DNA from 4 places in the Streptomyces sp. NPDC058691 genome. Region 3 is predicted to be linked to each of the others. Evidence: riboswitches for the same ligand, from Rfam matches in the RefSeq annotation. Region 3 holds a riboswitch; each other region holds the start of a gene.

Region 1 (7,718 bases), on a different contig from region 3:
GATCTTCGCCTTGCTACCGCAGGACATGCTGCGTGGGCTGCAGGAATCGGGCTTCTTCTGGACGGTGCTGGCCACGACGATCGTCATCTTCGTCTCCGGTGCACTGGCTTTGCGGACTCGGCAGGACCCCTGACCTACCGCATTCACCCCAACCTCAGGCGCAACACCTGTGAATTGGGGACGCCCGAAGCCCGTGTCGGGGACTGTGGGTGGGCGTTGAAGCACTGACGGGAAAGTCCCGGTGCGAGGCAGGGTCACGGAGCAAGGCGGAATCCCCATGAGCGACAAGTCGTCGAACACGCGGCAGGGCCGGTTGGTGCGGTGGGTGCTGGCGGCGGGGGGCAGCTACGTGTGCGCGATGTTCGTCGTGCTGGGCGGGCTGTCGCTGCTGCCGAAGCACACGCAGACGTCGCTGTCGGAGACGGCCGTGGGGTGGGCGGTCCTGGGGGTGGCGGCGGCGATCTTCGTGGGGTTCGCAGGGCGGCGGAGCGGGAGGTCGTGAGGGGGACGGCTCGGCCGCCCGGGGGTCAGGCCCGCATCCAGGTGCGGGTGCCGAAGGAGGCGCAGGAGCGGGATGCGGTCTCCGCCGCGAAGCGGAGGGCGGGGGCGAGGGCGGTGCTGGCGGGGGTGAGGAGGGCGTGGGCGAGGGCGCCGTGGAAGATGTCGCCGGCGCCGAGGGTGTCGGCGACCGTCGTGGGGGCAGGGACGGGGACCTCGCCGCCGGACCACAGGACGGGAAGAGGGCCCCGGGTGATGACCGGCCAGGGGACGCCCGCGTCGTGGAGGAAGGCGAGGACGTCGGCGGGGGACGACGTGCCCGGGGGGCGGAAGTCGGCGGAGCAGACGGCGAGGTCGGTGTAGGGGAGCAGGGGTGCCGTGCCCGGGCGCCAGCTGCCGGCGTCGAGGAGGGTCGGGATGCCCGCGGCGCGGGCAAACCGGACGGCCGGGAGGGCCAGGGCCGGGTGATGGGCGTCGACCAGGACGAGGTCCGCGGAGGCGACGAGCGCCTGGAGATCGCCCGGCGGCGACGGCGAGGCCGATGCGGGGGAGGCGACGGCCCGGTCGCCGGTGGACGCGGTGACCAGGATCGTGGAGACGACCGGCGGCTCCGGGGAGTCCGCGGTGAGGTTGAGGACGGTGACGCCGAGCGCCGCCAGGTCCGCGTCGATCGCCGCGGACAGCGGATGCCCGCCGAAGGCGGTGAGCAGGACGGCCTCGCCCCCGAGGTGGGCGAAGGTCGCCGCGGCGTTGGTGGCGGGGCCGCCGGCCGCGATGAGCTGCGCCGAGGCGGTCAGCTTCTCGTTGGGGGCGGGGACGTGGCCGACCCGTGTGATGACGTCGAGCGTGCAGAGGCCTACGAAGAGCGCGCGCATGGGCGCATGGTCGCACCCGGCGGTACGCGAGGGGGGCCGTCCCGTTTACGCGCGTCCTACGGGTAGGGGTGCACCATTTTTTCCCGTACCCCCGACGCGGAGTGCTCACGGGCCACTACGCTGTGTGCTCAGCAATGGTGCGCGGGGAATGCCGTGAGCAGGAGGACCGCATGGGGAACGCGCGACCAGGTGGGGCAGGTCCGGCGGACGTCGAGGTGGTGCTGGCCCGGGCGCAGAACGCGTTCGAGATCGACGACGCCGTGATGGAGCGGCTGGAGACCGCGCTGATGGGCTGCACGGAGCTGGCGTCCTTCCGCCAGCGCAAGGGGCCGCCGCGGCGGCTGAGCCGGCGCACCCTGCGCCACACCTTCCTGCTCGCGGACGGCGGCACCCAGGTGCTGTGGGAGATCGAGCACAACACCGGCCCCGGCGACGACCCGCTGTACGAGGTGTACGCCGACCCCGAGGTGCTCCTCGCCGCGCAGCATGTGATCGACCTGCGTTTCGGCGAGCCCGCGCCGCAGGAGCTGGAGGCGGAGGCCGCGGAGTGGCTGGCCCGGCTGCCGCGGTCCGGGGCGGAACCGGTGCCCGGCCCCAGGCAGTACATGCGGGAGGACTCCGCGGAGCACGCCTGGCGGTTGCTGCGGCGTGCCGAGAACAGGGACGCGCCCGCCGACGACCTGCGGACCCGGCTCGGCTCGGCGGTCGGCCACGACATCGCGTACGTCACCGGGCGGCACACCCGGATCGGGACCGGCCGCGTGGTGGGCTGGACGCTGTACGAGCACGCCTTCCTCCTCGCGAGCGGCGAGGAGCTCAGCCTGTGGGAGGTCGAGCACACCATGACGCCCGACGGGCGGCCCGTGTGCGAGGTCTACGCCGACGAGACGGTGGCCTGCGACTCGGCGGACGTGCGCATGGAGGCGCTGTAGCGCCCTGCCCGGCCCCGGCCCCTGCCCCGGCGCCGCGCGTTCCCCGGGCGCGCGGCCATCTCCCGTTGCGGGCGGTCCGCAGCCGGGGGAAATTGGGCGTAGAGGGAAACGGGAGGTTCCCATGGCGGTCCTGGCGGAGGTCGAGTTCCCGGGCGTGACGGCCCTGCAGTACGAGGAGGCCAATCACCGCGCCGGCTTCGGTCCCGACCATCCCCCCGCCGGATTGCTGACCCACGCCGCCGTGATCACCAACGACGGTCTGCGGATCGTGAACGTGTGGAATTCCGTGGAGGCGCTGGAGGCCTACCTGGTGATCATGATGCCCGCGGCCAAGGAGTCCGGGTTCCCGGAACCGAGCGGGCCGCCGCGGATCTCGGAGGTCTACAACTTCCTCATCCCGTAAGGCATCGAGGCATCGCGGGATCGAGGGGACGACAACCACGGACCGGCGGCCTGGTGTCGGGGGTGCCACCAGGCCGCCGGGGTCCGTGCGTACGACGCTCGCGCCGCGTCGGATCTGAGGTTCAGGTCAGGGGTTCATGCCCATGCTGCGCAGCCACGGCATCGGGTCGATCGGGTCGCCGCCGCCCGGCCGGACCTCGATGTGCAGGTGCGGGCCGGTGACGTTGCCGGTCGCGCCGACGCGGCCGATGGTGTCGCCGGTGGAGACCTTGCCCGAGGTGACGAGCATCGAGGAGAGGTGGCAGTACCAGAGCTGGGTGCCGTCGTCGAGCGTCAGGATGATGCGGTAGCCGTACGAACCCGCCCAGCCGGCCTCGGTGATGGTGCCGCTGTGGATGGCCTTGGCCGGGGTGCCGGTCGGGGCGGCGAAGTCCTGGCCGGTGTGGGTGTTGGCCCACAGGGAGCTGGACTGCCCGAAGCTCGCGGTGAGGGTGTACGAGGTCAGCGGCAGCATGTAGCTCTTGGCGAGCTCTGCCAGCCGGGCGGCCTCGGCCTTCTTCGCGGCCTCCGCGGCGGCCTTCTTCTTGGCGGCGGCCTCCTCGCGCACCTGCTGCGCGGCGGCGGCCTTGGCCGCCTTGGCGGCGGCCTGCTGCTGCGCGGCGGACCGCGCCGCCTCGTCGGCGGCGTTCCGCTGCTGCTGGGCCTGGTCCAGGATGCGGGTGCGCAGCGTCTCGCCGGCGTCCGGGCTCAGGGCCTGGGCGACGGGCTTGGCAGCGGGCTCGCTGTCGACCAGGGCGCCGAGCCCGGGCACCTTGGACACCTCGGGGATGTTGGGAAGGGAGACCGGGAGCGGGTTCTTGCCCTCGGCGGTCGCGACGCCGCCGACGCCGAGCACGGCGACGGCCGCGACGCCGAAGACCGCCGAACCACGGCTCAGGCCGCGCTGCTTGGCCACCCGGTGCCGGCCGCGGACGGGGGCGGTGGACTCCTCGGTGGGGTTCCACGGCTCGGTGGCCGCCTCCGGCTCGCCGAACGAGGGGAAGGGCTGGGCGACGTGCGCGTCCCGGAGGTCCGTGTCGTGGTCCGTGTCCGCTTCGCGGGTGCCGTACGCCTCGTCGAGGAAGGCGGCGGCTTCAACCGCGCTGCGCGGCTCGGGCACGGGGGCGACGGGCGTGACAGGCGCGACGGGTTCGGCAACGGGCCCCGGGGCGGGGGCCGCGGCGAGGGCCTCCTCGACCCAGCCCGCGGCGAAGTTCCACTCCGCGGTGTCCCAGCCGTCTATCGCGTTCTTCGTCGGCGGAGCCTGCTCGGTGGCCGGGGGATTCCAGCCGGCGGCCATGTTCCACTCGGCGGTGTCCCACTCGGGGTTGGTGTACCCGGTTCCTTGCTGCTGTTGTCCGGGTATCAGGGCAGGCTTGTTCGACGCCACGCGGGCGCACTCCTTTCCTTCCTTCTCGCCTACCGGGTTAGCTGACGGGTTCGGAGCAGGAAGGTCCCCTACGAGGACCGTGAAAGGCCCCCGATTCACCCCAGGAAGTGGTTCCCCGGTTCCCGCGAACGGGATTCAGCAAGCGCACGGCGCCGCCCTGGCGGGCGACGGGTGACCGCGCTGCGTTATCGAACGTTAATAGAGGCGGCAGCCAATTCCAAGCCGCTTCGGCGAGTTCACACGGGGAATCTATGGGGATGGAAAGGGCAGATCGGTACATTCCGCTGTGACTGCCGTGACCTGCGGGAGATGTGAGTGTGCATCAGTCGTTATGCGGAAGGGAGTGATCTGCTCACGGGGAGTGAGGGTCACCCTGCATCCCAGCCGCCCAACACCCGTTCCGGGCGGGTCCCGAGACGCCGCACGGCGGAGTCCGCGCCGGCTCGCGGCATGAGCCTGCGATGCACTTCAAGCCACGGATCGCCGGTGAACGTGACACTGCGGACGGCCGCCGCAGGGCGCCAGGCGGAGAGCGGCGGGCACCGCCGGAGGGTGGAGCGGCCGGGGGCGGCGGGCGACGGGCCGACAGCGCGGCCCCTCAGGTATTCCGAGCACCATGCGGCGGGGCCGTGAGGATCGTCACCCTTGACATCTTCGACTCCGCATGGTCTATCCCGAGTGATGGGCAAAATAAGCCGAATCAGGGCATGTTAGGCTTCGTGGCGGTCCGGGACCCACTGCGCGGCGCTGTGCCGTCGGCCACTCCGGCACATCAATCACTCCCGCACACACGGCTCGTCGCCTCGTCCGCCTGCCGCCCGTCGCGGGGCGGCACGGGCGCACATCCGGAGCCGTCCGCGAGCGGCGGGGAGCCCCCACGCCCCCTATGCGACGGCCGAGCGGGTGCGTCATCATGCCCGAGTACGGCGGATTCGCCCGATCTTGGAGGCTGGCATGAAGCTGGGCAAGGCACTGGCCAAGGGCTACGCGGAGGAGACCGGCGAGGAGCCGCCCGGCTTCGTGAGGGAGATCGAGGACGCGACGGCCCCCACGCCCGTGACGGCCGTGACGGCCCCGAAGACGGACGTCACCGCGGCACTGGGGACCGGGACCGCCGAGGCCGCGGTCCGGTGAGGATCGGGCGCCGCTTGCCGGAGGAGCGGACGGCGGTGCCGCCGACGGGCTGGAAGCTGGCCTTCCCGATGCTCTCCGCGGACGGTACGCGCGTCGGCTTCCGTGGCGTCTCCCTCGGCGGGCGCATCGTGTACGGCGTCCTGGACGACGCCCGGTGCGGCTACGGGAGGCGGCACGCCAGCCCGGGACGGGGCTGCGACTGCGGCTTCTACTGCCTGCACACCGCCGCCGAGGCGCAAGCGCTGACCTGCGCCACGGACTGCGGTGACGCGGTGATCCTGCAGGTCAGCGTGCTGGGCGAGTACACCCGGTACGAACGCGGCATGCGCTACGCCCGCCAGCGGGTGCGTACCGTCCGCATGGCGGCCTGCCGCTGCGGCCGCCCGGCGCGGGTCTTCGTGCGCGCCGGCACCGGCCTGCCGGGCTGGCGCGCCCTCCAGGCCCTTTGCCACGCTTGCGCGGCCGGCCTGTGGGTGCTGCGCCCGGCGGACTTCGGCCGGCTCGCCGGCGCCGGCGTCAACGTCACCGGCGAGGCCCCGCAGCCTGCCGACACCCCTCCTCTCCGCCAGGAGCTCGCCGCCGAGGCCGCTGCCCTGCGTGCCCGCCTCGACCACTTCCAGGAACGCCTCCGGCACCTGGAGGACGGCCTCTAGCTCCTCCCCCGGGATGACGCGCACGCCGCGCACGCCCAGGGCCGGCACCGCGCCGAAGCCCTCGCCAGAAGCCCCGCCAGAACCCCCCGCGCAAAGCCCGCGACCTGGGCGGGGACGCGAAGCCGGGCGGAGGCATGACCGGCCGCCCATACTGAAGGACATGGAGCACAACGCCGAGCTCAGGGAGTTCCTGCGGACCCGCAGGGCGCGTCTGAGCCCTCAGGACGCGGGGGTGGCGGTCAGCCGCACGGCGCGCAGGGTGCCGGGGCTGCGGCGGGAGGAGCTGGCGCGGCTCGCCGGGGTGAGCACCGACTCCTACACCCGTTTGGAGCAGGGCCGGCACCAGAATGTCTCCGACGCGGTACTGGACGCCGTGGCCCGGGCCCTGCGGCTGGACGCGGACGAACGGGCGAACCTCTTCGAGCTGGCACGGCCGCGCCGCGCCGCCCGCCGCCGCCCACCGGCCCGGCCGCAGCGGGTCCGGCCCGAGGTGCACCGCGTGCTGGATCTGCTGGACGGCCGCTCCCCCGCCCTGGTCCTGGGGCGCCACGGCGACGTGCTGGCCTCCAACCGGCTGGCCCGCGCACTGATCACCGACTTCGAAGCTCTCCCGCACCGGGACCGCAACCTGGCCCGCTTCCTGTTCCTCGACGAGGCCGCGCGGGACCTGTACCGGCAGTGGGCGGCCTACGCCGCCGAACTCGTCGGCGCCCTGCGGACGCAGGCCGCGCGATACCCCGACGACCCGGGGCTGACCGAGCTGGTCGGCGAACTGACGATAAAGAGCACGGAGTTCCGCGACTGGTGGGCCGACCAGGGCGTCCGGGAACGGACCCACGGCGTCCAGCACTACCACCACCCGGTCGTCGGCGACCTGACGCTCGCCTACGAGAACGTCGTCTTCCCCGCCGACGCCGACCAGGCGATGTGCATCCACACCGCCGAGCCCGGCTCCTCCTCCGAGGCCGCACTGCAGCTGCTGGCCACCTGGACCGGCGACGATGCCCTGCGGAACGGCGTCCCGCACCACGAGCGCGACCGCCACTGACACGCGCACGCGCACGTGAAAGGGGGGCGGTGCCGGCCGGCACCGCCCCCCTTTCACGTGCTGACGCGACCGTCAGTCCGCGACCGTCAGTCGTCGGCCTGGGCGCCGCTCAGGCGCATCCGGACGATCTGCGGGTCGTGGTCACTGGCCTGGTCCGCGAACTCGGCGTTGATGTGCACGACGTCGTAGTCGAAGCGCCGCAGGTCGGGGCTGAGCAGGATGTGGTCGAGGGACTGGGAGTTGCCCTCGAACACGTAGGTGTAGCGCTGCTCGGCGGGGAGGGTGGTGAGCAGGTCGTTCAGCACGCCGCCCGAGGTGAGCGTGGACAGGGCGTCGGAGAACTCGTAGTCGTTGAGGTCGCCGAGGACCACGACGCGCGCGTTCTTGTCGACGTCCAGGAGCGACTTCACGAACGAGTTGACCTCGGTGGCCTGCTGCTTGCGCTGCACCTCGGAGGTGCGGTTCGGCTGCTGGTCCTTGCCGTGCATGGGCTCGTCGCCGCCCTTGGAGTTGAAGTGGTTCGCGACGACGATGACCTGCTTGCCGTTGAACTCGAACTCGCCGACCAGCGGCTTGCGGCTGCTGTTCCACGCCGTGCTGGTCGGGTCGATCCGGCCGGGCGACACCGAGAGCCGGACGCCCTTCTTGGTCGCGACGGGCGCGACCGAGGTGGAGGCGTCGCCACCCGGGCGGTCCTTGAACTCCACGCGGTCGGGGTTGAAGAGGAAGACCTGGCGGATGTTGCCG
Region 2 (7,718 bases), on a different contig from region 3:
GCTGGGCACGCCCATCGACGACACGTCCGCCAACGACGTCATCGCCCAGCTGATCCACCTCGAGAGCGCCGCCCCGGAGCAGGACATCTCGCTCTACATCAACTCCCCCGGCGGGTCGCTCACCGCCATGACGGCGATCTACGACACCATGCAGTTCGTCAACTGCGACGTCTCGACCGTGTGCGTCGGCCAGGCCGCGTCGGCCGCGGCCGTGCTACTGGCGGCCGGGACTCCGGGCAAGCGGCTGGCGACTCCCCACTCGCGGGTACTGATCCATCAGCCCTCCTTCCCGGAGGCCGTCCAGGGCACCACCGCCGACCTCGAAATCCAGGCCAGGGAACTACTGCGCAGTCGTGACCAGTTGGAGGAACTGCTGGTTCGGCACACCGGACGGGACGCGGAGCGGATCCGGGCCGACATCGAGCGCGACATGATCCTCGACGCCCCGTCCGCGCTCGCGTACGGACTGGTGGACCGGCTCACCGTCAGCCGCAAGGGCGACGGCGGGACCGGCCCGCGCGCCGTGCGGTGACCGGCCGTGCTGCCCGAACTGCCGCCGCTGCCCGCCCTGACCCGCGCGGAGGGCGAACTCATCGACACATATCTGGAGGTCGTGGATCTGCTGGGGAGGATCAACCCCGCCCGCGTCCGGGACACCTACGGCGCGCTGCGGGCCGCCCAGGCCCTGGCGGGACGCGCGGCGGAGCTGCGCGACGCGCTGACCACGATGCACCTGCGGGGGGAGAGCGAGCTGCACACCACGACGATCGAGCGCGCCCTGCGCGTGCTCGACGGGGAGCGGCGTACCCGGCTGGTCACCCTGCCCCTTCCACCGTCGCACTGACGGACCGTCATCTTGAGTCGACGTCAGATCGGGTCATCCACCGGTCTGTCACGCGGCGCCACAGGCTCGACACGAAGTAGCACCGAATGGACTCGCCCGATCGTTGTACGTCACGTCGACACGCGAACGGTCCCGACTTGCGCGCTTCGGCCGCACACAACCGGAATCTGACGCTCCATCGCAGGTGTTCGACTGGTTTCGAGTCGTCAGACGGCACTCCTGAGACCCGAGTCCACCCGAATAGGTGAGTCGTGAAGAGACTCACATTCGACCGGATGAGCTATGTCCTGACCAGTTCTGTGAGTAACCATCCCTTCGACGACAAGCCCCCGTCATCCGGCGGGGCGGTCCGCGCGGACGCCGAGTCCTGCCGCCGTCGCGGACGCCAGGTCGACACCGAACGCAACGGCAGGAGCGGAGGACCCGAGTACGACGGGACCGGCCCACGGGCCGATTCCTTGGGGTGAAGCCGCACCAGCGGCCGGGCATCTTCGCCTGCCCGAACCCGACAGGTCATCCTTCGCAGGCGGACGACGAAGGGTTTGCGCATGATCGCGCCATCAGCCATGTCCGCGGTTCTCTCCCGGCTCGGGGCGGTCTCCGCCCTCACGGCGGCCGCCGTCGCCGGTCCCGCGGTCCTGCCGGACATGGCCCAGCACGCCGAAGCCGTGACGATCCGGGCCAAGGCACTGAAGGTCGCGGCGTCGAAGAAGGGCTCCCCCTACCGGTACGGGGCCACCGGCCCCCGCAGTTTCGACTGCTCCGGCCTGACGCTCTACTCCTTCAAGAAGGTGGGCAGGAAACTGCCCCGCACCGCCGCCGCGCAGTACAACAGCACACGCCACATCCACCGTTCCGACCGCACCCGCGGTGACCTGGTGTTCTTCCACTACGGGAGCAGCATCTACCACGTCGGGATATACGCGGGGCACGGGCGGATCTGGCACTCCCCCAAACCCGGCGGCCGGGTGCGGCTGGAGAAGATCTGGACCCGCAGCGTCTGGTACGGCCGTGTGAAGTGACCCGGCGCCGCGGGGTCCCGGGCCGCCCACCCGGGGGCCCCGCGGCGTACCGGCCCGGCTAGCGTGGGGCCATGACGCTGCAGCAGTTGCTCGCCGATGCCGCCAAGGGCGTCCTCCCGCCCGCCGACGGCTCGGTGACGATCGTGCCGCAGCCCTCGGCACGCGACGCGGGCGTCCTGGCCTTCACGGCGCATTCCGTGGTCTTCGCCGACGCCGACCCCGGGCGCATCCGGGAGCTGCTCCCGCCCGGCGACCTGTCGGCACCGCTCAACCCGCCGTTCCTGACCGCCCTGTGCGGGCTGCTCGGGCGCCGGGTGAACAACATCGACCTGCTGGCGACGGCCACCGCCCTGCCCGGCCCGCCGGCCGGACCCCCGCTCGCCCTGCGGGAGACCACCGGCCGCGAGCATCCCCGCGCCGCGCGGGCGCTGCGGCACCGGGACGAGGTACGCGTGTGGACGGTCCCGGGCGGCACGGTGCTCATCGGGCGCGGAGTGGCGGGCCGGTGGGAGATGGCCGTCGAGGTCGAGCCCGCGGCACGCGGCGCCGGGCTCGGCCGCCGGCTGGCCTTGGAGGCGCGCCGTCTGGTGCCGGGCGGCGAGACGCTGTGGGCGCAGATCGCCCCGGGCAACGCGGCGAGCGTACGGGCACTGCTGGCGGCCGGCTTCACGCCCGTCGGCGCCGAGGCGCTGCTGGTGCCCGCACACGACTGAGCGCCTCAGGGCCGGGCACCGGCCGGCAGCTCCGCGCCCAGGGCCGCCCGCATGCCGCCGCCGGCGCCCTGGTCAGTGCGGGGCTCGGGTGGGTCTGGTGCCCAGGATGACGGCGGAGTCCCCGGTGGTGCCCCTCGGGGCGCGGCGTTCACTCCACCGGGGCGGCAGCCGCCACCCACGGCAGGGTGATCCAGACGGTCTTGCCGCCATCGACGGTGGGCGTGACATGGAGCCGGCCCCCGGCCTCGGCCGTGAGATGACGGATGATCACCATGCCGCGGCCGTTGTCCTGCTGGACGGCGGCCGGCAGCCGCTGGGGCCAGCGGGGGTGGCTGTCGGTGACCCCGATCCGCAACTGCTCGTCGCGGTCGAGCCGGACGTCGAGGGTGAAGGTGGGCGACTGGCCGAGGGTGTGCAGCACGGCGTTGGTGGCGAGTTCGGAGACGATCAGCCGGACGGCGTCGGCGGGCGACGAGTCCTCCGTCATCCCCCACTCCGCCAACAGGTCGCGCACATAACGACGGGCCGTGGGTACCGAGGCAGGGTCGCTCGGCAGGGTGACGGATGCTTCCTGGTGGTCTGCCATGGCGACGCTGTCCCTTTCCCGCCGTGACCGGGACTCCGGCGCGCGCCTGTCCGGGCCGCGCGCCCGGCCGCCGGCGGCCCGTACTTCCCATACGGGCCCACCGGCTTCCACGCGCCAGAGTGCCACTCATCGTGCCGTTAAACAGGTGCCACCACAGCTATATGCATATATCTGTCGCTCAAAGCGGTGAACTCTGCTACGAGAGAACGTATTTGCGCGGCAGACTTCGCCCGGGGACCGGCGAGGGCTGCCGGGGAACCAGGAGGTACACAGTCATGCAGCAGGTGCCGGCGGTCCGCCGCCGCAAGATCGGCTCCGAATTGCGCCGTCTCAGGGACACGGCCGGACTGACGAGCGGCGAGGTCGCCCTCCGGGTGGGCTGGCATCAGTCCAAGGTGAGCCGCATCGAGACGGGTCGCAGCGGCGTGCGCCCGGAGGACGTGACCGCGTTGCTGGACGCGTACGGCGTCCGCGATCAGCGACTGCGCGACATGCTGGCGGCGCTGGCCGGCGGCGAGGGCGTCCGGCGCGGCTGGTGGCACGAGTACCGCGAGGAACTGCCCTCCACCTACCGGGACTTCATCAGTCTGGAGACCGACGCCTGCCGCGCCCGCACCCTGGAGACCACCGTCGTGCCGGGGCTGCTGCAGACCCCGGACTACGCCCGTGAGCTGACCCGTTCGGTGCTGCCCCAGCTGGGTCCGCGGCAGATCGCGACGCTGGTGGACGTCCGCATGACGCGTCAGGCGGTGTTGCGGGCGTCGCCGCCGCTGGAGCTGTGGGCGGTGCTCGACGAGGCGGTGCTGCGGCGCAGGGTGGGGGGCCCGGAAGTGATGGCGGCGCAATTAAGCCATCTTGTGGAGCTCGGTTCCCTGCCTCATGTGCATCTGCAGGTACTGCCTTTCTCGGCCGGGGGCCATATCGGCGTCACGGGGCCTTTCGTCATCTTCTCGTTTCCGCGCATTGCTGATCTGGATGTTGTCGTTCTCGACCAGTTGACGAGTAGTCTCTATCTGGATCAGGAAGAGGACATCAGGGCGTACGGTGCTGCCTTCAATCGATTGCGCTCCCATGCCCTGTCGAGTGAACAGTCGCTGTCCTTCATCACCGGTATCGGCAAAGGCGCGTAAGGAGGCACACCCCCATGTCCAGCGCACTGCCTCAGTACGTTTCCTCCAGTGCGTCCCTCTTCGGCGTGAATTGGCGACGCAGCAGCTACAGCACGGCGGCGAACAACTGTGTCGAGACGGCACTCGTCCCCTCGGGGCCGCTCTCGGGACAGCTCGCCGTCCGCGACTCCAAGGATGTGCGCGGCCCGGCCCTGCTCTTCTCCCCCACCGAATGGAACGCGTTCCTGACCGCCGTGCGGACGGGAACCCTCACCGAACGCCCCTGAGCTCAGCGGCGTGGCGGCGCCGTACGGACGATCGTCCCGACGGCGTCGCCGATCTCCCGGTCCGTCAGGTCGGCGCGCGCGGTGAGCCGCAGGCGGGAGATCCCGTCCGGCACCGACGGCGGCCGGAAACAGCCGACGGCGAGCCCCGCCTCCCGGCAGTCCGCGGCCCACTGGACCGCCGCCTCCGGCGAGGGCGCCCGCACCGACACCACGCACGCGTCCGGCGCGGTGGCGTCCAGCCCCGCGGCCGCCAGCCGTTTGTGGAGTTCACCGGCCACCTCCCGGGCCCGCCCGGCGCGGTCCGGCTCCCGGCGCAGCAGCCGCAGCGCCCCCAGCGCGGCACCCGTGGCGGCGGGCGCGAGGCCGGTGTCGAAGATGAACGTCCGCGCCGCGTTGACCAGATGCCCGATGACCCGGGCCGGGCCGAGCACCACGCCGCCCTGGCTGCCCAGCGCCTTGGACAGCGTGGCCGTGCACACCAGCCCCGGCGCCCCCGCGAGCCCTGCGGCCGCCGCCGCTCCCCGGCCGCCGTCACCGAGGACGCCGAGCCCGTGCGCGTCGTCGACCAGCAGTGCGGCCCCCGCCTCGGCGCACGCCGCCGCCAGTTCACCGAGCGGTGCCGCGTCGCCGTCCACCGAGAAGACCGAGTCGGTGACGGCCACGGCCGGCCCGTCGTGCCCGGACAGCGCCTTGCGCACGGCGCCCAGGTCGGCGTGGGGGACGACCTCGGTGGCCGCCCGGGAGAGCCGGCAGCCGTCGATGAGCGAGGCGTGGTTGCCCGCGTCGGAGACGATCAGGGTGCCGGGCTCGGTGGTCAGCGCGGTCACCGCGGCGAGGTTGGCGGCGTACCCCGAGGCGAGGACCAAAGCCGCCTCGAAGCCGCAGAAGGCGGCCAGTTCGGCCTCCAGTTCCGCGTGCAGTTCGGTGCTGCCGGTGACGAGCCGCGAACCGGTGGACCCGGCACCCCAGCGCAGGCAGGCGTCGGCACCCGCACGGGTGACCTCCGGGTGCCGGGCCAGGCCCAGGTAGTCGTTGGAGGCGAGGTCGAGCAGGGCCGAGTCCGAGGGCCGGGGCCGCAGGGTGCGTACCAGCCCCGCCGCGTCGCGCCGTTCGGCGTGCGCGTCGATCCAGTCGAACGGGTCGCGGGCCATGGTCGTCCCCGGGGTCGGTGTCGGATGTCCTCAGCACCGTAGTCTGCCTCGCCGCTTCGCACGGTGTGGTGATCCACACACCCTGCGCGAGCGGTCTTGTGGGGTGCCTCATTGGCTCACGGTCGCCGTGTGCGTCAGGATCGCCGCATGGATCTGCTCAATGGGTTGGTGGAGAAGGGGCTGCGCCGTGAGCTGCCCACGCGCGAGGAGGCCCTCGCCGTGCTGGCCGGCTCCGACGACGAGCTGCTCGACGTGGTGGCCGCGGCCGGCAAGGTGCGCCGCGCCTGGTTCGGCCGCCGGGTGAAGCTGAACTACCTGGTCAATCTCAAGTCGGGGCTGTGCCCCGAGGACTGCTCGTACTGCTCGCAGCGGCTCGGTTCGGAGGCCGGCGTCCTCAAGTACACCTGGCTGAAGCCCGAACAGGCGGCGGCCGCCGCGGCGGCGGGGGTCGCCGGCGGTGCCAAGCGGGTGTGCCTGGTGGCCAGCGGACGCGGCCCGACCGACCGCGACGTGGACCGGGTCTCGAAGACCATCGAGGCCATCAAGGACCAGAACGAGGGCGTGGAGGTCTGCGCCTGCCTCGGCCTGCTCTCCGAGGGACAGGCGGGCCGGCTGCGCGGCGCGGGCGCCGACGCGTACAACCACAATCTCAACACCTCCGAGGCGGTCTACGGGGACATCACCACCACGCACACCTACGCCGACCGCGTCGACACGGTGCAACAGGCCCAGGCCGCGGGCCTGTCCGCCTGCTCCGGCCTGATCGCGGGCATGGGCGAGAGCGACGAGGACCTGGTCGACGTCGTGTTCGCCCTGCGGGAGCTGGACCCGGACTCGGTGCCCGTCAACTTCCTCATCCCCTTCGAGGGCACACCGCTGGCCGATGAGTGGAACCTCACCCCGCAGCGGTGCCTGCGCATCCTGGCGATGGTGCGCTTCGTCTGCCCCGACGTGGAGGTCCGTATCGCGGGCGGCCGCGAGGTGCACCTGCGCACCCTGCAGCCGCTGGCGCTGCACCTGGCCAACTCCATCTTCCTGGGCGACTACCTCACCAGTGAGGGCCAGGCCGGCAAGGCCGACCTCGACATGATCGCGGACGCCGGCTTCGAGGTGGAGGGCGCCGGCACGGTCACGCTCCCCGAGCACCGGGCCGACGTCGCGGACGCCGTGGCGGCCGCGGGATGCGGCTCGCACACCGGCGGCTGCGGCTCGCACGGAGCCGGGGACGGCGGCGGCTGCGGGCCCTGCGGCGGCCACACCGCGTCCGCCCCGGTCCCGGCGGGCACTGCGATCCCGGCGGCCGCGTCGGCCACGGCGGGTGCCGCGCGTACGGACCTGGTGGCGGTGCGCCGCCGCGGCGCCGGGACGGACCTGCCGCCCAATGCCTGATCCGCTCACCCCGGCAGAGCTCCTGGCGCTGGACCGGGAGCACGTCTGGCATCCGTACGGGCCCATGCCGGGCCGCCAGGAACCCCTGGTCGTCGAGTCCGCGGCCGGGGTCCGGCTGCGGCTCGCCGAACCGGTCGAGGGGAGGACCGAACTCGTCGACGGCATGTCCTCGTGGTGGTCGGCGATCCACGGCTACAACCACCCGGTGCTCAACGAGGCGGCGCGCGGCCAGTTGGACCGCATGAGCCACGTCATGTTCGGCGGGCTCACGCACGAGCCCGCCGTCCGGCTCGCCGCCCGCCTAGTGGAGATCACCCCGGAGCCGCTGCGGCACGTCTTCCTCGCCGACTCCGGCTCCGTGTCGGTCGAGGTCGCCGTCAAGATGTGCCTGCAGTACTGGCGCTCCCTCGGGCGGCCGGCCAAGCAGCGCCTGATGACCTGGCGCGGCGGCTACCACGGCGACACCTGGCAGCCGATGTCCGTGTGCGACCCCGAGGGGGGCATGCACGGGCTGTGGTCCGGGGTGCTGCCCCGTCAGGTCTTCGCCGACGCCCCACCGGCCGCCTACGAGGAGGCGTACGCCGACCATCTGCGGGAGACCGTGGCCCGGCACGCGC
Region 3 (7,718 bases):
CGGCTCCAGCTCGTCGGGATCAGGGCGGCCGGCCGTGCGGACGGCCGTGTGGCTCAGAGGCTACTGATCGTTCGTTCGAGAGGAAACCTGAAATGGAAATATTCGATCCGTTTCGGTCACTCGCCAACGGCAAGTGCCCTGCCCCCCGCGGTGCGGGGAACAGGGCACATACTGCCGCCGGATGACGGGGCGTCAGGTCTTTCAGATGCTGACGCCGTGCGCGCGCAGGTAGGCGAGCGGGTCGATGTCGGAGCCGAACGACGCGGTGGTGCGCACCTCGAAGTGCAGGTGCGGGCCGGTGACGTTGCCGGTGGCGCCCGAGAGGCCCAGCTGCTGACCCTCGGAGACGGTCTGGCCGGCCGAGACCGACAGCGAGGACATGTGCGCGTACTGCGAGTACCTGCCGTCGGCGTGCTTGACGACGACCTGGTTGCCGTACGAGCCGCCCCAGCCGGCGGAGACCACGGTGCCGGCGGCGATCGACTTCACCTTGGTGCCGGTGGAGGCGATGAAGTCGACACCGGTGTGGTAGCCCTTCGACCACATGGACCCGGCCTGGTGGTAGGGGGTGCCCAGCGTGACGTGGTCCAGCGGGGCGGTGTAGCCGGAGGTGGAGGCGGGCTTGGCCGGGGCGGGCGTGCTCGTGGCGGGCTTGGCCGGGGTCGTGACAGCGGCCTTGCCGCCCAGCGCCAGAACCTGGCCCGGGTAGATCAGGTTGGGGTTGCCGCCGATGACGGCCTTGTTGGTGTCGTACAGCGCGCGCCAGCCGCCGGTCACGTCCTGGGTGTCCGCGATCGTGGAGAGGGTGTCGCCGCCGACGACCTTGTACTGGTCGCCGGTGCCCGGCTTGGGGGCGGAGTCGGTGGGCTTGCCGGCCTCGGTGCCGTTCCCGGGGGTGGTGGGCTTGGGGGTGGCGGGCTTCGGGGTGGTGGTGCCCGCGACGCTCTCCGGGGTGGCCGAGGTGTCGGCCATCGCCTTGGTCAGACCGGCCCGGGGGCCGCACACCGGCCAGGCCTGCGGGCCCTGGACGGCCAGGACCTTCTCGGCCACGGCGATCTGCTCGGCCTTGGTGGCGAGGTCCGCACGCGCGGCGTACTTGGTGCCGCCGAAGCCGGCCCAGGTGCTCTGGGTGAACTGCAGCCCGCCGTAGAAACCGTTACCGGTGTTGATGGCCCAGTTGTTGGTGCTCTCGCAGCTGGCGACCTTGTCCCAGACGCTCACCGGAGCGGCGTGGGCGCCGGTGGCGCCGACGACCGGAAGGGCAATGGCGGCACTCGTGGTGCCGGCGAATGCGCCGATGCGGACGAAACGGCTGGTCCGCTGACGACGGTGCTTTCCCTTTGCGGGCATGGGGAATTCCTCTCCGACGCCTACGAGGTGAGCTGTCGGGTTCGGGCTGGAGATGCCCGGCCGCGTTGAGGCATGCCAACTAAAGGCACGTCGCTGCGACTTCACCCCAAGCCGTCCCGTGACACGGAACGGCGCTTACCTGGGTCCCCCGCTCCTGCCGTGCGGTCTCGTCATCCGGCTTACGAGTGGCGGCAGGATTAGGCGTTCCACTCGGAAGAATTCCCGCCGGCATCCGGCCTGCGGGACTTGGAAGCTAAACGACGCAATCGCACCCCGGCAAGGTCCGAAATCACAGCAATCGCCGACCGGCAAGTCGATCAATGAATTCTGTGACTTTACGTGAGAAGTGTCCGCTCTGTGTAGGCGAAATGATGACCCCGGGCGAAGGGCCGTGCACATGTGGTGAATATGGGGAACTTAAATCGACGCTCGGTCGCTCAAACCTGCCGCAGCGTGTTCATCGCGTGACACCCATCACGTGCCTATTGCCTACGCATGCACTGTGGATACATATGTCCGCTTACGACCTTCGATGCCGGATAAGGCATGACATGGGGCGTTCCAACCCGCCTTCTAGGATGGCGTCATGGAGCCCGCACACGTCGTCGTGTTCAGCAGGACAACCGATTACCGGCACGCATCGATTCCCGACGGCATCGCCGCCTTCCGGGATCTCGGACAGGAGCACGGTTTCACCGTCGAGGCGACCGAGGACCCCGCGGCACTCACCGCGGGCCTGCCCGGCAGCGCGGCCGTGGTCTTCCTGTCGACCAGCGGCGAGGTGCTCGACAGCGCGGCCCGCGCCGCCCTGCGGGCGTACGTCGAGGGAGGCGGCGGCTTCGTGGGCGTGCACGCCGCGGCGTGCACCGAGTACGACTGGCCCTGGTACGGGGAACTGCTCGGGGCGCGCTTCACCCGGCACCCGGAGATACAGCCGGGCGTGCTGCGCGTGGAGGACCACGGCCACCCGGCCACCGCGCACCTCCCTTCGGCCTGGACCCTCACCGACGAGTGGTACGACTTCGGCGCCTCCCCCCGTGGCCGGGTGCGGGTGCTCGCCTCGGCCGACGAGTCCACGTACGAGGGGGGCGGGATGGGGGCGGACCACCCGCTGGTCTGGTGCCGGGAGACCGGGACCGGCCGCAGCTTCTACACCGCGCTCGGCCACACCCCGGAGGCCTACGCCGACCCCGCGTTCCGGCGGCACCTCCTGGGCGGTGTGACCTGGGCCGGGGGCGGCGCATGGGGCGCCCCCGAACCCGGGTGACACGGCAGAACCCCCAGGGGTAGCCTCCCAATCCCGAACATTTTCTTACATCGCCACACCGACACACCGACCGGGAGCCCCCGCGTGCCCTACCTCGCCGCCGAAGACCGCTACGCCTCGATGCAGTACCGCCGCACCGGCCGCAGCGGGGTCCTGCTCCCCGCCGTCTCCCTGGGCCTGTGGCACAACTTCGGCGACACCTCGCCGCTGGAGACCCAGCGCGCCGTGCTGCGCCGTGCCGTCGACCGCGGGGTCGTCCACCTCGACCTCGCCAACAACTACGGGCCGCCCGCCGGTTCGGCCGAGGCCAACTTCGGCACCCTCTTCGCCCAGGACCTGCGCCCGTACCGCGACGAGCTGTTCATCGCCAGCAAGGCCGGCTACGACATGTGGCCCGGCCCGTACGGCGAGTGGGGCAGCCGCAAGTACATGCTGGCCTCGCTCGACCAGTCCCTCGGCCGCATGGGCCTGGACTACGTCGACGTCTTCTACTCCCACCGCTTCGACCCGGACACGCCCCTTGAGGAGACCATGGGCGCCCTGGACACCGCGGTCCGCCAGGGCAAGGCACTGTACGCCGGCATCTCCAACTACCCCGCGGACGCCCACCGCCGGGCCACCGAGATCCTGCGCGGGCTCGGCACCCCGCTGCTCATCCACCAGGCCGCCTACAGCCTGCTCCAGCGCGGCCCCGAGGCGGGCGTCCTGGACGCCGTCGGCGAGACGGAGACCGCCCTCATCGCCTACTCGCCGCTCGCCCAGGGGCAGCTGACCGACCGTTACCTCGACGGCGTCCCCGCCGACTCCCGTATGGCCCTCGGTCACTTCCTCAAGCGCGACGCCCTCACCGACGAGAAGCTCACCCTGCTGCACGCCCTCAACAAGCTCGCGGGCGAACGCGGTCAGACCCTCGCGCAGCTGGCTCTCTCCTGGGTCCTGCGCGACCCTCGCGTGGTCTCCGTCCTCATCGGCGCGAGCAGCGTGGCCCAGCTCGACCAGAACCTCGCCGCCCTCGACGCCGCGCCTCTCACCGAGGCCGAACTCGCCGAGATCGACCGTCTGTCGGCGCTGGCCGGCGTCGAGATCCCGTAGGTCTCGCAGGCGGCTCCGCCTCCGGGGGTCCTCGCCGTCAGGACCTCCGGAGGCGGCCCTCCAGCTCCGCACGGACGCCGGGCCACTCGTCCTGGACGACGGAGTAGTAGGCGCTGTCTCGGACGGTGCCGTCGGTGGCCGGCACGTGGGCGCGGCGGATGCCCTCGAAGCGTCCGCCGATGCGCTCGATCGCGGCGCGCGAGCGGGCGTTGCGGGCATCGGTCTTGAGGGTGACGCGCAGCACGCCCCAGGTCTCGAAGGCGTGCGTGAGCAGCAGGAGCTTGGCCTCGGTGTTGCAGGGGGTGCGCTGGGCGGAGGCGGACAGCCAGGTGCTGCCGATCTCGGCGACCGTGGGCGCCCCGTCCGGGCGCGGAGTCGCGCGCCCCGCGGGCGAGGCCGGGGTGACGGTCCAGTAGTCGAGGTCCAGGAAGCGCGTCGAGCCGACCAGGGTGCCGCGCGCGGTGTCGACCACGGCGAACGGGAGGGCGGCGCCGGTGGCCTGCTCCGCCAGCGCGTCGCTGACGTACCGCCGCATGGCGGGCAGGTCCTCGGGCACCTTGGTGAATCCGTAGGTGTCGCGGGACTCCTGGGCGGCGCGGAGCAACCCGTCCGCGTGGTCCGCGGTGAGCGGCTCCAGGCGGACGTGTCCGCCCTGCAAGGTCACGGTTTCCGGCATGCCCCGGATGCTATGCGCACCGCCGCGCGGCTGGTCAACTGCGTGTCCCGCGCGGGGCGCGGTCGGGAGTGGCGACCGGGGATGTGAAAATGTCGGCATGAGCAACAACGACGTGTACTTCGACATCACGATCGACGGCGAGCCCGCCGGACGGATCGTCTTCACCCTCTTCGACGACGTGGTGCCCAAGACCGCGCGGAACTTCCGCGAGCTCGCCACCGGCGAGAACGGCTTCGGCTACGAGGGCTCGCACTTCCACCGCGTCATCCCTGACTTCATGCTCCAGGGCGGTGACTTCACCGCCGGCAACGGCACCGGTGGCAAGAGCATCTACGGCGCGAAGTTCGCCGACGAGAACTTCCAGCTCAAGCACACCAAGCCGGGTCAGCTGTCGATGGCCAACGCGGGCCCGAACACCAACGGCTCGCAGTTCTTCATCACGACCATCGTCACCGACTGGCTGGACAACAAGCACGTCGTCTTCGGCGAGGTCGTCGAGGGCATGGACATCGTCAAGAAGATCGAGTCGCTCGGCTCGCGCAGCGGCACCCCCAGCGCCCGCGTCGAGATCGCGAAGTCCGGCACGGTCGCCTGACCCACGTCCCGCCGCCCGGCACCCCGGCCGCCCCGCGCGGCCTCCGGTGCCGGGCGCCCGACGGCGCCGCCGTTCCGGTACGGCTTCCGCTCCCCCTTCCTCAGCTTCGTCGGCCTTCCGCGCCCTTTCGCGCGTCTCCCCCGCTCCCGGAGAACGCAGGGGGGCGGCGTACGATTCGACATCGGTGCTGGTCGCCCTTGGTGCGGCCGTTCGCCCGGCCCCCGACCGGGACGGCGCCGACCAGCCCGGCCGCCTCACGGCACGCCGGGCGCCGTACGAAGGAGAGGAACGACCACGATGTCCGCGGAGAGGAACTGGGGCGGCAACATCGCCTTCCACGCGCGGCGGCTCCACACCCCGGAGTCCGTCGGCGCGCTGCAGGAGATCGTGGCCCGCTCCGAGCGGATCCGTCCGCTGGGCACCCGGCACTCCTTCAGCACCGTCGCCGACACGGACGGCGACCACGTCTCCACCGCGGCGCTGCCCGCGGTGGTCGACATCGACGCCGGTGCGCGTACCGCGACCGTGAGTTCGGGCCTGCGCTTCGGCGAGATCGCCGGGACGATCGACCGGGCCGGTTTCGCCCTGCACAACCTGGGCTCCCTGCCGCACATCTCCGTGGCGGGCGCGTGCTCCACCGGCACCCACGGCTCGGGGACCACGAACGCGTGCCTGGCCGGAGCGGTCAGCGCGCTGAACATGGTCACCGCCGACGGCGAGCAGGTCGAGGTCCGCCGCGGCGAGCCGGACTTCGAGGGCTCCGTCGTGGCGCTCGGCGCGCTCGGCGTCGTCACGCACCTGACGCTCGACCTGGTCCCCGCCTTCTCCGTGCGCCAGTGGGTCTACGACGACATGCCGCGCGAGGAACTGGGGCGGAGCTTCGCGGAAGTGATGTCCGCCGGCTACAGCGTGTCGGCGTTCACGCGCTGGCAGGACCCCCTGCTGGAACAGGTGTGGCTCAAGGAGCGCGTCGAGGACCCCTCCGCGCCCCCGGCCCCGGCGCCGCGCGAGTGGTACGGCGCCGTCCTGGCCGACGGGCCCCGGCACCCCGTCCCGGGCATGCCCGCCGAGCACTGCACGCCGCAGAACGGCGACGTCGGCGCGTGGTACGAGCGGCTGCCGCACTTCCGCATGGAGTTCACGCCCAGCAGCGGCGAGGAGATCCAGTCGGAGTACTTCGTGGACCGCGCGGACGCCCCGGCGGCGTTCGACGCCCTGTGGGAGGTGCGCGAGCACTTCGCGTCCGCCGTGCAGATCGGCGAGATCCGCAGCATCGCGGCCGACGAGCTGTGGCTGAGCCCCGCCTACGGGCGCGACAGCGTCGCCTTCCACTTCACCTGGATCCCCGACACCGTGGCCGTCCTGCCCGCCCTCAAGGCGATCGAGCAGGCCCTGCGCCCATTCTCCGCCCGCCCGCACTGGGGCAAGCTCTTCACCACCCCGGCCGCCGACCTGCCCGGCCTCTACCCGCGTTACGACGACTTCCGCGCCCTCGCCGCCCGCCAGGACCCCTCGGGCACGTTCCGCAACGACTACCTGCGGGAGTACTTCCCCGGCCACTGACCGCCGCGCTCCCCCGCCGGGGGCTACGGCCGGATCCCCCCTCACGGGGTACGGGTCACGCCTCCCCGGCCGCGGCGGCCTCGGAGATGTCGAGGCGGATCTCCTCGGCGTCCAGCCCGGCCTGGACCCGCCGCAGGACGATGTCGTCGATGCGGCCGCTGTCACGCAGCCGCACGGCGGTGGTCCGCTTGACGCCGACCACCAGACGGCGGAGCTCGCGATCCGCGCGCAGCACCGCCCGGGGCGAGGAGTGGCCGACGCTGTCGTCGCACAACGCCTCGCGCTGTGCGAGCAGTTCGCTCCGCAAGGACTCGGCGACGTCGGCCTGGGCGCCGGGCCGGTCCGTGTCCTCGTCCAGGGCGCGCAGGGCCGCGTCGGTCATCTCCCGGCGGGCCAGCAGTTCCTCGTCCGCCACCGAGGTGTCGGGGGCGAGCCGCGCCCAGCGGATCACGCGCGGCAGGGTCTGGCCCTGCACGAGCAGCGTCACGATGATCACGATGACCGTCGCGAAGACCACCGCGTCACGGCCGAGCAACGGGCTGCCGTCCACGGCCGTCATCGGCACGGCCAGGGCCGCCGCCAGCGACACCGCGCCGCGCATGCCGCCCCAGGCGTGCGGCATCCGCTCGCGGGCGCCCATGCGCAAGGTGCGCTGCACGGCCCGCCGGTCGATCAGCCGGATGAGGTAGGGCACGGTGTACGTCCACACCAGGCGGGTCGCCATCACGACCCCGACGGTGGCCAGCGCCCCGAGCAGCGCCTCGACTGGACGCACCGAGGCGATCCCCCGGACGGCACCGGGCACCCGCATGCCCACCAGGACGAAGAGCGCCCCGTTGAGCACGAAGGTCGTCGTCTGCCAGAACGCCTCGGTCTGAATCCGCGTCCCGGCCGGGATCAGCCGCGGGCCCGCCTGGCTGAGGACCAGGCCGCAGGCGACCACGGCAAGGACGCCGGAGAGGTCCAGCGCCTCGGCGGGCAGGTAGGCCGCGAAGGGGGTCAGCAGGCTCAGCCCGGTTTCCACCTGCCGGTCCCGCACCCGCCCGCGCACCACGACGACCAGGGCGGCGACCGCCAGTCCCACCGCCACCCCGCCCAGGTATCCCACGACGAAACGCAGGACGGCACTCCCCCAGCCGAAGGCGTGCGCGCCGGTGGCAAAGCCGACCGCGACA
Region 4 (7,718 bases), on a different contig from region 3:
GAAGCGGACTCCGCCGACGACCTTGTACGGCAGGCCGACGCGGATGAAGACCTCTTCGAAGACACGGGACTGCGCGTTGGTGCGGTAGAAGACCGCGACCTCGCCGGGACGGGCGTCACCGGCGTCGGTGAGCCGGTCGATCTCGTCGGCGATGAACTGCGCCTCGTCGTGCTCCTGGTCGGCGACGTAGCCGGTGATGACCGGGCCCTGGCCGGCCTCCGTCCACAGGTTCTTCGGGCGGCGGGAGGCGTTGCGCTCGATGACGGCGTTGGCGGCGGTCAGGATGTTCTGGGTGGAGCGGTAGTTCTGCTCCAGCAGGATCGTGCGCGCCTGCGGGTAGTCCTCCTCGAACTGGAGGATGTTGCGGATGGTGGCGCCGCGGAAGGCGTAGATGCTCTGGTCGGCGTCACCGACCACGCACAGCTCGGCGGGCCCCTCGCCGCCCTCCTCCGCGTCCCCCGTCCCGGTGCCGACCAGCTCGCGCACCAGGGTGTACTGGGCGTGGTTGGTGTCCTGGTACTCGTCGACGAGGACGTGGCGGAAGCGGCGCCGGTAGTGCTCGGCGACGTCCGGGAAGACCTGGAGCAGGTTGACCGTGGTCATGATGATGTCGTCGAAGTCGAGCGCGTTGGCCTCGCGCAGCCGCGACTGGTACATCGCGTAGGCCTCGGCGAGCTTCTTCTCGAAGGGGTTCTCGGCCTGGTCGGCGAAGGTCTCCTCGTCGATGAGCTCGTTCTTGAGGTTGGAGACCTTGGCGCTGAAGGACTTCGGCGGGAACTGCTTGGGGTCCAGGTCCAGGTCGCGGCAGACCAGCGCCATCAGGCGCTTGGAGTCGGCCGCGTCGTAGATGGAGAAGCTGGAGGTGAAGCCGAGCTTCTTGGACTCCCGGCGCAGGATGCGGACGCAGGCGCTGTGGAAGGTGGAGACCCACATCACATTGGCGCGCGGGCCGACGAGTTGCTCGACGCGCTCCTTCATCTCGCCCGCGGCCTTGTTGGTGAAGGTGATCGCGAGGATCTGGCCGGGGTGCACCTTGCGGGCGCCCAGCAGGTGGGCGATGCGGTGGGTGAGCACCCGGGTCTTGCCGGAGCCGGCGCCCGCGACGATGAGCAGCGGGGAGCCGGTGTGCTCCACGGCGGCGCGTTGCTGCTCGTTGAGCCCCTCCAGCAGAGCCGCGGGGTCGATGGCGGGGCGCGGCGCGCCGTCGCGGTAGTACGCGTCCCGGTCGGCGGGCGCGTCGAAGCGCCCCTCGAAGAGGTCGTGCGGAACCGCCTCGGCCTCCTCCTCGGGGGGCGGCGGCGGGTGCTCCTCCCTCGGTTCGAAGCCGGCCAGGAAGCTGTCGTCAAAGAGGCTGCTCATCGCCTCCCGAGTCTAGGCGGTGGGACCGACAGCGGTGCGCCGCTTCCGGGAGCCCGGCGGGCGCGGAAGGCACGCGGGCGAGAACCGGGGAGGGTTGCCGGAGGGCGTCGCACCCCCGTCGAAGCGGCCTCGCACCCACACAGAAGGGCCGCCGGAGGGGCGGACAACGGCCCGGAGCGTAAAGGTCACGAAATGATTGCGGACAATTCGAACACCAGCCTTCCCAGGAGCCACCCCAGTTGACTACCGTGCCGCATCAGGCGGTCCGCACCGAACGGCGGCGACCGAGCCGTCACGGCCGCCTCCGCTGAGTCCGGCGACCGCCGGAGCCGGGGACCCACCACTTTGGGGTGAATCGGTCCGTACGGGCGCACCGCGCGTGTGCCCGGACGACCGTAGGGCGGCCTTCCGAAGCCCGAACCCGACAGCTAACCCGGTAGGCGGTCCACGGAAGGAGCCGCCCGAGTTGGCGACGCACCGCAAGCCGCGACCCCGCATGCTCACCGTCCCCGGCCCGCGCACGGCCGTGGGGCTCACGACCGCCGCACTGGCGACCGTCACCCTCTTCGGCGAGAGCGCCAGCGCGGCGCCCGCCTCCCCCGACAAACCCTCCATCACCGAGGTCAAGGCCAAGGTGGACGCCCTCTACCACCAGGCCGAGGCGGCCACCGAGCGCTACAACGGCGCCAAGGAGCAGACCGACAAGCAGCGGTCGCACGCGGACGAGTTGCTCGACCAGGTGGCCCGCAAGACGCAGACGCTCAACGACGCCCGCCGCACGATAGGCGAGTACGCCACGGCGCAGTACCGCGGCGGCGGCCTGGACGGCACGACGACCTTCCTGCTCACCTCCGACCCGCAGCAGTTCCTGGACCAGGCGCACCTGATGGACCGCCTGTCCGACCGCCAGGAGCACGCGATGGAGGCCTTCCGCACGCAGCAGGCGGAGACCACGCAGAAGCGCACGGAGGCCGTGCAGAGCCTGCAGAAGCTCACCGAGGCCCAGACGAGGCTGGCCACGGAGAAGAAGGCGGTCAAGGAGAAGCTGGCCGACGCGCAGAAGCTGCTCAACACCTTGACCGCGCAGGAGAAGGCGCGGCTGGCCGCCCTGGAGAAGAAGCGCGAGGAGGAGGCCGCCGCCAAGGCCCGCGCCATCGCCGCCAAGGAGGAGGCGGCGCGGAACGCGGCCGGGGGCACGTCCTCGTCCTCGGACACGTCCGGCGGCTCGACCACGGCCGCGCCGGGCACGTACGCCGCCAAGGCCGAGAAGGCGATCGCCTTCGCCCGCGCCCAGATCGGCAAGCCCTACGTCTACGGCGCCACCGGCCCCAACTCCTTCGACTGCTCCGGCCTGACCCAGGGCGCCTGGGCCGCCGCCGGCGTCTCCATCCCCCGTACCACCTACGACCAGGTCGACTTCGGCTCGCGCGTCACCGCGGACCAGCTGCAACCCGGGGACCTGGTCTTCTTCTACTCGGACGTGACCCACGTCGGCCTCTACATCGGCGGCGGCCAGATGATCCACGCACCCCACACGGGCACCGTGGTGAAGATCGCCCCGATCACCGAGATGCCGATCTACGGCTACGCCCGGATGGCCTGAGTCCCGCGCCTCCCCGCGAAGGGACTCAGGTCCAGAGCACCGCGATGAAGATGTTGGCGGTGGTCAGCGCGCCCACCGTGCCGAAGGCCGCCGCCGACACCTTCTCCTCGTCGCGCTTGACGTAGACGAGGCCGAGGACCACCACCAGCACGGCCAGCTTCACGCCGATCTTGACGTTGTTCACCGGCTGGTCGTCGGCCTGGTTGAGGCCGACCAGGAGCGCGCCGGTGACCAGCATGGTGAGCGCCCCGTGCAGCATCCCCGGCACGAAGCGCGCCTCGCCGCGGCCCATGGCCTTCATCTGGGTGAGGAAGCCGCCGAGCAGGGCGGCGATGCCGATGATGTGCAGGCCGACGACGAGATTGATGACTATGTCCATGGCTCAGGACCCTAGTCACGCCCGTATCAGCACTCGGCACCGAGGTGGGCCACTTCCGGCACATCGGTCACGGCTGGACCGCAAGCGACCGGGTCACCCGTCGAACAGCGGTCATCGGATGGCAGGTAGCGGCCGAATCGGACCAGTCCCGCACACTGCACCGCTGTCCGGCGACGCACAGGTTTAGCGTCCTGCACCAGGTGGCCGATCCCCACTGCCGGCGGGACTCGCCGTCGGCATCGGTCACCCCCGCCGAAGGCCCGGCGGCGGCGCGGCTCCCCGTCCGTCCGCCGCCGGGCCGCGGGCAGCAAGTCCGGCAGCTCGGAAGGAGTGACGGCGCGTGGCGTCGCACAGAAAGCCCAAGGAGCGCACTCTCACCGGCTCCACCGCGCGCACGGCCGCCACCCTCGCCATCGCGGGAGCGGCCTCGGTGACGGTGTTCGGTGAGGCCGGGCACGCCGAGCCCCGGCTGACCACCTCCGAGGCCAAGGCCCGGGTGGACCGGCTGTACGAGGAGGCCGAGCAGGCCACCGAGCGGTACAACGGCGCGAAGGAGAAGGCCGACACGGTCCAGCACCGGATCGAGGACCTGCAAAACGAGCTCGCCCGCAGGACCGAGCGCCTCAACCGCACCCGCAACGGCCTCGGGTCGATCGCCACCGCCCAGTACCGCACCGGCGGCGTCGATCCGGCCATGCAGCTCGCCCTGGCCTCCTCACCCGACCAGTACCTCGAACGCGCCGGGCTGCTGGACCGCATGAGCAGCCGTCAGGCGGCCGCGCTGCACGCCCTGGGCGCCCAGAAGCGCGAGGTCGAGCAACTGCGCAAGGAGGCCGACAGCGAGCTCACCGAGCTGCGCCGGTCCCGCGCCGAGCTCGCCCGCCACAAGCGCACCGTCCAGGAGCGGCTCGCCTCGGCGCAGCGCCTGCTGAACGGGCTGACCGCCGGGCAGCGCGCCGCCGTCCTGGCGGACGAGGCCCATGGCACCGCCGGCGCCGGCGACCGGGCCGGCCGCGCGGTCTCCGCCGGCTCACGGGCGGCCCTGGCGCCCGCGGTCGCCCCCAACGCCCGCGCCGCGCGGGCCGTGTCCTTCGCGTACGACTCCCTCGGCCTGCCCTACGTCTGGGGCGCCACGGGCCCGTCCTCGTACGACTGCTCGGGCTTCACGCAGGCCGCATGGCGGGCCGCCGGGGTCGAACTGCCGCGCACGACCTACACCCAGATCAACACCGGCAGCCGCATCTCGCGCTCCGAACTCGAACCCGGCGACCTGGTGTTCTTCTACTCGGGGATCAGCCACGTCGGCCTGTACATCGGCAACGGCATGATGATCCACGCCCCGCGCACCGGCGACGTGGTGAAGATCGCCCCCGTCGACCAGATGCCCTTCGCGGGGGCCGCCCGCCCAGCCTGATCGCCGGCCCCCGACCGATCGCCGGCCCCCGCGTGGTCCGCCGCGCTCAGACCAGCCGGCGGGCGGTGGCCCAGCGGGTGAGTTCGTGCCGGTTGGAGAGCTGGAGCTTGCGCAGCACCGCCGAGACGTGCGACTCGACCGTCTTGACGGAGATGTAGAGCTGCTTGGCCACTTCCTTGTAGGCGTAGCCGCGCGCGATCAGGCGCAGCACCTCGCGCTCGCGCTGGGTGAGCCGGTCCAGGTCCTCGTCGACCGGCGGGGCGTCGGTGGAGGCGAAGGCGTCCAGGACGAAGCCGGCCAGGCGGGGCGAGAAGACCGCGTCGCCGTCGGCGACCCGGAAGACCGAACTGACCAGGTCGGGCCCGGTGATGGTCTTGGTGACATAGCCGCGGGCCCCGCCGCGGATCACGCCGATGACGTCCTCGGCGGCGTCGGAGACCGACAACGCCAGGAACCGCACCGGGTGTTCGGCGGCCGCGCTCAGTCCCGCACAGCGCTTGAGCACCTCGACCCCGCCGCCGCCCGGCAGATGGACGTCGAGCAGCACGACGTCGGGCCGGGTCGCGGTGATGACCGTGACCGCCTGGTCGACGTCGGCGGCCTCGCCGACCACGTCCACGCCGGTCCGCTCGGTCTCGCCGATCTCGGCCTGGACCCCGGTCCGGAACATCCGGTGGTCGTCGACGAGGACCACCCGTACACGCCGCTCGCTGCTCATGACGGTCTCCCTGATCCCGAGTCCTGCTGCCGCTCCATCTCCAGCTCCACTTCCGTCCCCCCGCCCGGCGCGGGGCGCAGCCGCGCCTCGCCGCCGTTGCGCCTCATCCGGCCGATGATGGACTCGCGTACGCCCATCCTGTCCGACGGTACGTCGTCCAGGTCGAAGCCGGGGCCGCGGTCGCGGACGGACACGAAGACCCTGTCCCCCTCGACCTCCGCGTACACCTGCACGGGCTCGTCGCCACCGTACTTGGCGGCGTTGACCATGGCCTCGCGGGCCGCCTGCATCTGCGCGACCAGCCGTTCGTCCAGCGGGCAGTCCCCGACGCACACCACCTCGACCTGGACGCCGTGCGCGTCCTCCACCTCCGCCGCCGCCCGGCGCACCGCGTCGGCCAGGGTGGTCGGCTCGTCCTCGCGGCCGTTGCCCTCGGGGCGGTAGAGCCAGGCGCGCAGCTCGCGTTCCTGCGCGCGGGCCAGCCGGGCCACCTCGCGCGGGTCGTCGGCGTGCCGCTGGATCAGGGTCAGGGTGTGCAGGACCGAGTCGTGGACGTGCGCGGCGACCTCGGCCCGCTCCTGGGCCCGGATGCGCGCGAGGCGCTCCGCCGACAGGTCCTGCGTCATCCGGACGAGGTAGGGGCCGGCGATGAGCGCGACCCCGACGAGCACGGCGAGCGCCGCCTGCAGGATGGTGCCGAGGTGGCTGACCGAGCCCTGCACGACGAGGAAGCCGGTCACCCCGACGCCCACCAGGATCACCCCGGCCGCGCCGCGCGCGACGGGCAGCAGCCGCTTGCCGCGGCTCAGTTCGGCCCAGCGGGCGCGACGGGCGTTGTCCGCCTGCCGCCACACCAGCGCGACGCCGAGGCCGATCAGCAGCAGCGGCCAGACATAGGCGTTGGCGGCGCCGAGGTCGAGGTTGTCCAGCAGGATGCCGAGGCCCACGGCGAGCGCGAGCAGCGCGACGATCTGGCCCCGGTCGGGCCGGCGTCCGGCGAGCCACGAGCGGGCGTCGCGCGGCTCCTTGGCCTCCACGACCCCGCCGACGCCGAGCGGCACGACGAACCAGAAGACCGCGTACAGCAGGATGCCCAGCCCCTGGATGGTGGCCAGCACGACGAAGACCACCCGCACCCACGCCACCGGCAGCCCGAGGTGCCCGGCCAGACCGCGGGCCACTCCGCCGATCATGCGGCCCTCGGAGCTGCGGTACAGCTTGCGGACCGGCGGATCGGCCGGGTCCGGCGGGGCGAAGTACGACGCCCCGGTGGACGGGGGTGTCTGCGGGCCGGCGGGTGACATGCCCCGATCGTCACACGTTTCGCGGACGGTGGGTATCAGGGTTGGCCCCCATGGCAGGTCAGGGTCGTTCCGGATACCGGCGGGGCGCGCGGGCCGCCACCATGGAGCCATGACGGAGCAGTACACGCAAGGCACGCCCGAGGCGGCCCCGCAGCGGCGCGGGCTCACCCGCAGCCGCGAGCGGAAGGTGATCGCGGGCGTCTGCGAGGGAGCGGGGCGGTACTTCGACATCGACCCGGTGGTCTTCCGCATCGTGCTCGGTGTGCTCGCGCTCACCGGCGGCCTCGGGCTGGTGGCGTACGGCCTGGGCTGGCTGCTGATCCCGGCCGAGGGGGCCGGTGAGAACGGCGAGCCCGCCGAGAGCGAGGCCCACCGGCTGCTGTCCGGCCGGGTGGAGGGCCCCGCGCTGACCGCCGTGCTGATGGCGCTGGTGGGCTGCGGGCTGTTCCTGTCACTGCTCGGCAGCGGGGGCAACCTCGCCTTCTCCCTGGGGCTGGTGGCGGCGTTCGCCGGCGCCGTGTACTGGTCACGGCACCGGCAGCGCACGGCTCAGGCCCCGGTGCCGGGCACCGCACCGCCGCCCACCCAGCCCCCGCCCGCCCCGGCCACCACGGCCTGGTGGAAGGACGCACCCGTCGAGGACGCGGCGTCCATCGCGGGCGGCGGAGGCTACCTGTGGGGGCCGGACGACGGGCCCTCCGACGACGAGCGCGACCGCAAGGAATGGCGACGGCGCCGGCAGGCGGTCCGTCGCGAGGGGGCCTGGCTGGGGGTGCCGGTGTTCTTCCTTGCGGTGGCTGCGGCCACGGCCTGCGTCGCCGCCACCTGGAACTCCCAGCCGCTCGGCACCGCCCTGCAGTTCGGCCTCGCCGCCGCGCTGGCCGTCTTCGGCCTGGGCTTCGCGGTGAGCGGGTGGTGGGGGCGGCTCGGCGGCGGCACGG

The links. Region 3 has a riboswitch for cyclic di-AMP ahead of ACFWVC_RS25565 (transglycosylase family protein). Riboswitches for the same ligand answer to the same signal wherever they lie in the genome.
Region 1: it holds a riboswitch for cyclic di-AMP, as region 3 does, so the genes downstream of both, ACFWVC_RS16415 (M23 family metallopeptidase) here and ACFWVC_RS25565 (transglycosylase family protein) in region 3, are expected to answer to the same signal.
Region 2: it holds a riboswitch for cyclic di-AMP, as region 3 does, so the genes downstream of both, ACFWVC_RS04640 (C40 family peptidase) here and ACFWVC_RS25565 (transglycosylase family protein) in region 3, are expected to answer to the same signal.
Region 4: it holds a riboswitch for cyclic di-AMP, as region 3 does, so the genes downstream of both, ACFWVC_RS26835 (NlpC/P60 family protein) here and ACFWVC_RS25565 (transglycosylase family protein) in region 3, are expected to answer to the same signal.

The regions. Positions count from the first base shown of each region.
Region 1 is NZ_JBHXSO010000020.1:44,616-52,333, forward strand. It holds gene ACFWVC_RS16390 (hypothetical protein) at 1-133, shown strand, start outside; gene ACFWVC_RS16395 (hypothetical protein) at 278-502, shown strand; gene ACFWVC_RS16400 (PfkB family carbohydrate kinase) at 528-1,373, opposite strand; gene ACFWVC_RS16405 (DUF6227 family protein) at 1,544-2,305, shown strand; gene ACFWVC_RS16410 (hypothetical protein) at 2,427-2,708, shown strand; gene ACFWVC_RS16415 (M23 family metallopeptidase) at 2,835-4,136, opposite strand; cyclic di-AMP (ydaO/yuaA leader) riboswitch at 4,148-4,287, opposite strand; gene ACFWVC_RS16420 (hypothetical protein) at 5,091-5,270, shown strand; gene ACFWVC_RS16425 (hypothetical protein) at 5,285-5,923, shown strand; gene ACFWVC_RS16430 (helix-turn-helix domain-containing protein) at 6,084-6,971, shown strand; gene ACFWVC_RS16435 (endonuclease/exonuclease/phosphatase family protein) at 7,058-7,718, opposite strand, start outside.
Region 2 is NZ_JBHXSO010000004.1:115,230-122,947, forward strand. It holds gene ACFWVC_RS04630 (ATP-dependent Clp protease proteolytic subunit) at 1-532, shown strand, start outside; gene ACFWVC_RS04635 (hypothetical protein) at 539-844, shown strand; cyclic di-AMP (ydaO/yuaA leader) riboswitch at 1,229-1,388, shown strand; gene ACFWVC_RS04640 (C40 family peptidase) at 1,393-1,866, shown strand; gene ACFWVC_RS04645 (GNAT family N-acetyltransferase) at 1,938-2,579, shown strand; gene ACFWVC_RS04650 (ATP-binding protein) at 2,728-3,165, opposite strand; gene ACFWVC_RS04655 (helix-turn-helix domain-containing protein) at 3,441-4,295, shown strand; gene ACFWVC_RS04660 (DUF397 domain-containing protein) at 4,310-4,561, shown strand; gene ACFWVC_RS04665 (8-amino-7-oxononanoate synthase) at 4,564-5,712, opposite strand; gene bioB (biotin synthase BioB) at 5,860-7,101, shown strand; gene ACFWVC_RS04675 (adenosylmethionine--8-amino-7-oxononanoate transaminase) at 7,094-7,718, shown strand, end outside.
Region 3 is NZ_JBHXSO010000039.1:22,081-29,798, forward strand. It holds gene ACFWVC_RS25565 (transglycosylase family protein) at 202-1,350, opposite strand; cyclic di-AMP (ydaO/yuaA leader) riboswitch at 1,355-1,564, opposite strand; gene ACFWVC_RS25570 (ThuA domain-containing protein) at 1,937-2,617, shown strand; gene ACFWVC_RS25575 (aldo/keto reductase) at 2,702-3,709, shown strand; gene ACFWVC_RS25580 (GNAT family N-acetyltransferase) at 3,747-4,385, opposite strand; gene ACFWVC_RS25585 (peptidylprolyl isomerase) at 4,483-4,980, shown strand; gene ACFWVC_RS25590 (D-arabinono-1,4-lactone oxidase) at 5,278-6,543, shown strand; gene ACFWVC_RS25595 (Na+/H+ antiporter) at 6,599-7,718, opposite strand, start outside.
Region 4 is NZ_JBHXSO010000042.1:67,101-74,818, reverse strand. It holds gene pcrA (DNA helicase PcrA) at 1-1,359, opposite strand, end outside; cyclic di-AMP (ydaO/yuaA leader) riboswitch at 1,655-1,818, shown strand; gene ACFWVC_RS26835 (NlpC/P60 family protein) at 1,826-2,962, shown strand; gene ACFWVC_RS26830 (hypothetical protein) at 2,988-3,341, opposite strand; gene ACFWVC_RS26825 (NlpC/P60 family protein) at 3,682-4,755, shown strand; gene ACFWVC_RS26820 (LuxR C-terminal-related transcriptional regulator) at 4,802-5,473, opposite strand; gene ACFWVC_RS26815 (PspC domain-containing protein) at 5,470-6,777, opposite strand; gene ACFWVC_RS26810 (PspC domain-containing protein) at 6,887-7,718, shown strand, end outside.